Regions from separate parts of the Streptomyces sp. NPDC127038 genome, predicted to be linked through region 2. Evidence: riboswitches for the same ligand, from Rfam matches in the RefSeq annotation. Region 2 holds a riboswitch; the other holds the start of a gene.
The links. Region 2 has a riboswitch for glycine ahead of gcvT (glycine cleavage system aminomethyltransferase GcvT). Riboswitches for the same ligand answer to the same signal wherever they lie in the genome.
Positions count from the first base shown of each region.

Region 1: it holds a riboswitch for glycine, as region 2 does, so the genes downstream of both, gcvP (aminomethyl-transferring glycine dehydrogenase) here and gcvT (glycine cleavage system aminomethyltransferase GcvT) in region 2, are expected to answer to the same signal.

Region 1 is NZ_JBHXDQ010000100.1:9,610-13,008, reverse strand. Features, by position in the region: gene gcvP (aminomethyl-transferring glycine dehydrogenase) at 1-1,650, opposite strand, end outside; glycine riboswitch at 1,829-1,924, opposite strand; gene ACFWI4_RS38950 (PRC-barrel domain-containing protein) at 2,039-2,407, shown strand; gene ACFWI4_RS38945 (DNA polymerase IV) at 2,519-3,399, opposite strand, start outside.
Region 2 is NZ_JBHXDQ010000074.1:12,691-16,089, forward strand. Features, by position in the region: gene ACFWI4_RS34975 (enhanced serine sensitivity protein SseB C-terminal domain-containing protein) at 1-528, opposite strand, end outside; gene ACFWI4_RS34980 (AAA family ATPase) at 666-1,379, opposite strand; glycine riboswitch at 1,531-1,627, shown strand; gene gcvT (glycine cleavage system aminomethyltransferase GcvT) at 1,774-2,907, shown strand; gene gcvH (glycine cleavage system protein GcvH) at 3,062-3,399, shown strand, end outside.

The sequences.
Region 1 (3,399 bases), on a different contig from region 2:
GATCAGCGTGAGGTAGCCCTGCGCCTGCTCGGCGGGCGCGAACGGGTGCAGCTGCCCGAACTCGGGCCAGGTGACCGGCTCCATCTCGGTGGTCGCGTTGAGCTTCATGGTGCAGGAGCCCAGCGGGATCATGCCGCGGTCGAGCGCGTAGTCGCGGTCGGAGAGCTTGCGCAGGTAGCGCAGCATCGCCGTCTCGGAGCGGTGGTCGTGGAACACGGGGTGCGTCAGGTACGCGTCGGTGCGCAGCAGCGCGGCCGGCAGGGTGTCCTCGGCGCTCGCGTCCAGCGCCTCGACGTCGCCCTCGACACCGAACGCGCTCCACACGGCCGCCAGGTGCTCGCGCGTGGTCGTCTCGTCGCACGAGATCGACACCTGGTCGGCGTCGACGAGGTGGAGGTTGACGCCGTTCTCGCGGGCGGCGGCGACGATCTCGGCGGCGCGGCCCGGGACCCGCACGGTGAGGGTGTCGAAGTACGCGCCGTGCACGAGCTCGACACCGCCGGCGGTGAGTCCCGCGGCCAGGACCGTGGCGTAGCGATGGGTACGCCGTGCGATGGTCCGCAGGCCCTCGGGGCCGTGGTAGACGGCGTACATGCCGGCCATGACGGCGAGCAGCACCTGGGCGGTGCAGATGTTGCTGGTCGCCTTCTCGCGGCGGATGTGCTGCTCACGCGTCTGGAGGGCGAGGCGGTACGCCTTGTTCCCGTCGGCGTCCACGGACACGCCGACCAGGCGGCCGGGAAGGCTGCGCGCGAAGTTCTCGCGGACCGCCATGTAACCGGCGTGCGGACCGCCGAAGCCCATCGGCACACCGAAGCGCTGCGTCGTACCGACGGCGATGTCCGCGCCGAGCTCACCGGGCGAGGTCAGCAGGGTCAGGGCGAGCAGGTCGGCCGCCACGGTGACGACGGCGCCCAGCTCGTGGGCCTGGTCGACGAGCGGCTTGATGTCGCGTACGGCGCCGGAGGCACCCGGGTACTGGACGAGCACGCCGTTGATCTCACGCCCGGCGAGGTCGGCCGGGATGCCGTCGGTGAGGTCGGCGACGACGATCTCGACACCGGTCGGTTCGGCCCGGGTCTCTATGACCGCGACGGTCTGCGGCAGCGCGTCCGCGTCGACCAGGAAGAGGCCCTTCTTGTTCTTGCCCATGCGCCGGGACAGCGCCATGGCCTCGGCGGCGGCGGTGCCCTCGTCGAGGAGGGAGGCGCCCGAGGTCGGCAGCCCGGTCAGCTCGGCCACGACGGTCTGGAAGTTCAGCAGCGCTTCCAGACGGCCCTGCGAGATCTCCGGCTGGTACGGCGTGTACGCGGTGTACCAGGCCGGGTTCTCCATGACGTTGCGCAGGATCACCGGCGGCGTGAAGGTGCCGTAGTAGCCGAGGCCGATCATCGAACCGAGCACCTGGTTGCGGTCCGCGAGGGAGCGGAGCTCGGCCAGGACCTCGGCCTCGGTGCGGGCGGCCGGCAGCTTCAGAGCCTCGGCGTTCTTGATCACATCCGGCACCGCGGCGGCGGTCAGCTCGTCCAGCGAGCCGTAGCCGACCTGCGCGAGCATCTTGGCCCGTGCTTCGGGGTCGGGTCCGATGTGACGCTGCTCGAAGGGAATGCCCTGTTCGAGCTCGGAGAGCGGAATGCGAGGGGCGGTCATGGCGGAGGCCTCCTGGTCTGACGCGACCTTCGAGGGGCACCCCGGCACGGGTACCCCGACGGCCTCCCCCTCTGTCATCTCAACCTGAGAGTTTCACCGGATGGTCCCGTGGACGACCCGGCTTTCACCGTCGGTGAGGGCGGGGGCCATCGGCACCCGCCCTGCTTTCCAGAGTGACCTCGTCCGTGCGGTACGTGAGCCTGAGAGATTCCGGGGAGGAGTTGCTCCTTCGGCGCCTCCGACGAAATCCGGAGGACTCTCCCGCACGGGATCAGCAGCCACTTGCCAGCCTACCAGCGAGGACAAGACGACAGCCTTCGAGTGGCCGCCTTCACAGATGTGCTCTTTTGTAGTACTTACGGATGAGTTTGCGACCACTGGAGGGACCGTGCAGACCGACATCGATCCGCGCAACCTGATCGGCCGCAAGGCGTTCGACAGCAACGGCACCAAGATCGGCACGATCGACGAGGTCTACCTCGACGACGCGACGGGCGTCCCGGAGTGGGCGGCCATACGCACGGGGCTGTTCAGCAGGGACGCGTTCGTTCCCCTGGAGCCCAGCGAGATCATCGAAGGGACCCTGCGCATCCCCTTCGACCGGGCGCTGATCAAGGACGCCCCCGACTTCGGTGTCGGGCGCCATCTCTCGCCCGAGCAGGAGCTCCAGCTCTACCACCACTACGGCCTCGACGTGGCGTCCCCTCCGCCGCCGGACCGCGACTTCGGCCGGGTGGCGGGCCCGGAGGACGCCTGAGCGGCCGCCCCGGGGTCCGACCCCGACTCCGGTCTCCGACGACGGTCCTCCGGCGCCGACGGCCCCGGAACCTGCTGCCCCGGCCCGGGACCCCGTGTCCCGGTCGCGCCTTCAACGGCCGGTGTCAGCTGTCCCGGCGGCCGACGCCAACGGTCCGGAGGCCGGCGCCGACGCGTCCGCGGGCTCGGGTCTTCGTTTGACCAGGGGCAGCGGGTCGGCCGGTTCCAGCGCCGGGTCGTCCGTGCGGAACGTCCGTACCCGGCCGGGCTCGGAGTAGGGCGTCTCGAACCGCACGGTGACCCGCCCCAGTCCGCTCCCCTGCACCCAGCCGTGCCCGAACTCGGTGTGCCGCACGTCGTGCCCGGAGGGCCACCGCCGTTCCACCGGCACCGCCTCCCCCGCGGGGGCCGTCTCGCCCGGCTCGTCCGCGGTGTCCTCCTCGGCATCGGGCTCCCCCACGGCGGCGGCCGCCTGCGCCTGGGCGAACAGGTCCTCCTGGGTGTAGTCGGCGAGCCCGGAGACCCCGACCCCCAGCAGCCGGACGCCACCCGTGGTGTCCACGCCCTCCAGCAGCCGGGCGGCGGCCTCCCGGACGACACCGGGATCGTCCGTCGGCCCCCTGAGCGTCTCCGACCGGGTCAGCGTCGAGAAGTCGTACCTGCGCACCTTCAGCACGATGGTCCGGCCCGAAAGACCCGCCCCGCGCAGCCGCCGCACACACCGGTCCGCGAGCCGCTGCACCTCGAGCTCCACCCGGACCCGGTCGTGGATGTCCACGTCGTACGTGTCCTCCACCGACACCGACTTGGTCTCCCGCTCGGCCACCACGGGCCGCTCGTCGTGGGCCAGCGCCATCGCGAACAGCGCGTGCCCGTGCGCCTTGCCCACCAGCCGTACGAGCTCGTCCTCACCGGCCTCGGCGAGCTCCTCGACGGTGGTGATGCCGGCCCGGCGCAGATGGTCGCCGGTGGCCGGACCCACCCCCGGCAGCG
Region 2 (3,399 bases):
CGTCGCGGCGAACTCCGCCGAGGCCGCGGCCAGGAAGTCCATCGGGTCGTCCTGCCAGTCGGGCTCGAAGAGCCGCACCCGGCCGCCGGTGGCCGACCCGTCCAGCTCGGTCCGCCCGGCCCGGCACAGCTCGGCGACGGCCGGCGGCGGCAGCGGCACGCCGACCACGCCGTCGGGGTTCACGGCGAGGCCCACCTGCGGCGGGAGCCCGCGGGCGAACTCCACGGCGGGCGCGATCGTGAACGACATGTGCGTGCCCACGACCTGGCGGAACTGCTCCTCGGAGCTGAAGACCGGCACGTACACCAGGCCCCCGATGTCCATCGTGGGCAGATCGAGCGCGCCGCTCTGCGGGCCCCCGCCGTTGGGCAGCGGCACCCACACGAAGCTGCGGGCGAGCACTTCGACGATACGAGCGGCCGCCGAGGGCCCCGCGGGCACACCGAGGGAGGAGGACAACACCTCCTCCAGTTCGTTGCCGGGCCAGCCGCCGTGCGGCTGGGGGTGCGCCTGTACCGGAAAGTCCATCTGTCTACCGTCCGCTTCGAACCACTGTTCCGGCTGGAAAGGTTAGGGCCTGTCCGGCGGATCGGGTCGGCGCGAGCCCCCCGGACCCGCGTCTTCGGCCCGGTCCGCCGGACGGGCCCACGGGCCGCCGGCGCCCGTCATCGGCCGAAGTCGATCCTGCGCAGCACGTCCGCCGCGTCCCGGTCGATCAGCACCGCCGAGCGGCAGCCCTCGGGCAGGTCCCCCCGCTCGGCGGCGCGCAGCAGCCGGGCGGCAGCGCCGCGATGACGGGCGAAGGCGTAGCGCGAGACGCCCCGGCCTCGTTCGCGCTGGCCCTCCAGGGCGGTGCCGGGGGTGACGTCGAGCAGGAGCAGGTGCAGCGCTCCGCCGCGGCGCCGTGCCTCGCGGGCCAGCCAGCGGCGCACCCATGCCTGCGTACCGCAGTCGTGCACGACGAGTCCGCCGCCCGCGCGCAGGGCGCGGCGCAGACCGGCGTAGTGCGCGAGGCGGACCAGGGGCCGGTAGAGCGCGTACGGCAGCAGTCCGGCCATCCGGCCGTCCCAGCGGTCGCGGGTGTCCTGCGAGTCGACGCGCGGGCCCCGCACCGCCCGCCGCATCAGCGTCGACTTGCCGCTGCCGGGCAGTCCGGTGACCACGACGAGGTCGCGGGCGCCGAAGCGCAGACCGTGCGGGCTGTGCCCGACCCGGTCGCGCAGATCCCGTACGACGGCCGCCGGACGCCGTCCGCGGGCCCGCCGGGCCGGTGCGCCGGGCTGCTCGGGCAGGGCGAGACCCGAGGTCGTCGCGTACGCCGTGATCCTGTCCACCGTGGCCGTCCTCCCCTTGGACGTGGACTCCATCTCCTCGGACATGGAGTTCCCTCTCCCCCGAGTGTAAAGAGAAGGTAATGCCCGCCGCTTCTCCTTTCCGTGCACGGACCGCCACAGCCGTGTCACAGATGGCGGGCTGCCGTGATCGGGGAACGCGTGCGATGATGGCCGCGCCAACTGCATACCGGCCGCTTGAATCCGCGCGGGAGAGTCCTGGGTACGTGTACCCGGGCGCCGAAGGAGCAAGTCCCTCCCTTGAATCTCTCAGGCCCCGTTACCGCGCGGGCGAGGCACATCTGAAAAGCGGGCCGCGCTTCGTGGCTCCACCCAAGGTGCAAGTCGGGACCACCGTTTCGAGGGGTCCTGATGAACCTCTCAGGTTCCGATGACAGATGGGGAGGAACGACCTCGCCGTCATGCCTTGGGAGCCAGACCGATGAGCAGCAACGCACCCCGTCACACCGCGCTCGATGCCCTGCACCGTTCGCTCGGCGCGACCATGACCGACTTCGCGGGCTGGGACATGCCCCTGCGCTACGGCTCGGAGCGTGACGAGCACGTCGCCGTCCGTACGAAGGCCGGCCTCTTCGACCTCTCCCACATGGGCGAGATCACCGTCACCGGACCGCAGGCGGCGGCTCTCCTGAACCACGCGCTGGTCGGCAACATCGCCACCGTCGGCGTCGGCCGCGCCCGCTACACCATGATCTGCCAGGAGGACGGCGGCATCCTGGACGACCTGATCGTCTACCGCCTGGCCGAGCACGAAGCCGGGTCCTCTCACTACATGGTCGTCGCCAACGCCTCCAACGCCCAGGTGGTGCTGGACGCGCTGACCGAGCGCGCCGCCGGTTTCGACGCCGTGGTGCGCGACGACCGTGACGCCTACGCGCTGATCGCCGTGCAGGGCCCCGAGTCCCCCGGCATCCTCAAGGCGGTCACCGACGCCGACCTCGACGGCCTGAAGTACTACGCGGGCCTGCCGGGCACCGTGGCCGGCGTCCCGGCCCTGATCGCCCGCACCGGCTACACCGGCGAGGACGGCTTCGAGCTGTTCGTCGCCCCCGCCGACGCCGAGAAGGTCTGGCAGGCGCTCACCGACGCGGGCACCCCCGCCGGTCTCGTGCCCTGCGGTCTTTCCTGCCGCGACACGCTGCGCCTGGAGGCGGGCATGCCGCTGTACGGGCACGAGCTGACCACCTCACTGACCCCCTTCGACGCCGGTCTCGGCCGGGTCGTGAAGTTCGAGAAGGACGGCGACTTCGTGGGGCGCTCGGCGCTGGAGGCGGCCGCCGCCCGTGCCGAGCAGAACCCGCCGCGGGTCCTCGTCGGCCTGATCGCCGAGGGACGCCGGGTGCCGCGCGCCGGTTACGCGGTCGTCTCCGGCGGCGAGGTGATCGGCGAGATCACCTCCGGCGCCCCCTCCCCCACGCTGGGCAAGCCGATCGCCATGGCCTACGTCGACGCCGCGCACGCCGCGCCGGGCACCGCCGGTGTGGGCGTGGACATCCGGGGCAGCCACGAACCGTACGAGGTCGTGGCGCTGCCGTTCTACAAGCGCCAGAAGTGACACCGGTCCGCACCGGACACGACACGGACGCCCGCCGGCGCCGGCCCTGACGGGTGCCCCTCGCCGGGCCCCCGGACGTGACCCTGGGCACATCCGCCCGGTCACCCACGCTTCCCTCCATCAGCACTCCACCGCGTACAGGAGAATTCAGGCCATGAGCAACCCCCAGCAGCTGCGTTACAGCAAGGAGCACGAGTGGCTGTCCGTCGCCGAGGACGGCGTCGCGACGGTCGGCATCACCGAGTTCGCGGCCAGCGCGCTCGGCGATGTGGTCTACGCCCAGCTCCCGGAGGTCGGTGACACGGTGACCGCGGGCGAGTCCTGCGGCGAGCTGGAGTCGACCAAGTCGGTCAGCGACCTGTACTCCCCGGTGAACGGCGAGGTCGTCGAGGCCAACCAGGACGTCGCGGACGACCCGGCCCTGGTCAACTCCGCTCCCTTCGAGGGCGGTTGGCTGTTCAAGGTGCGCGTCGCCGACGAGCCCGAGGACCT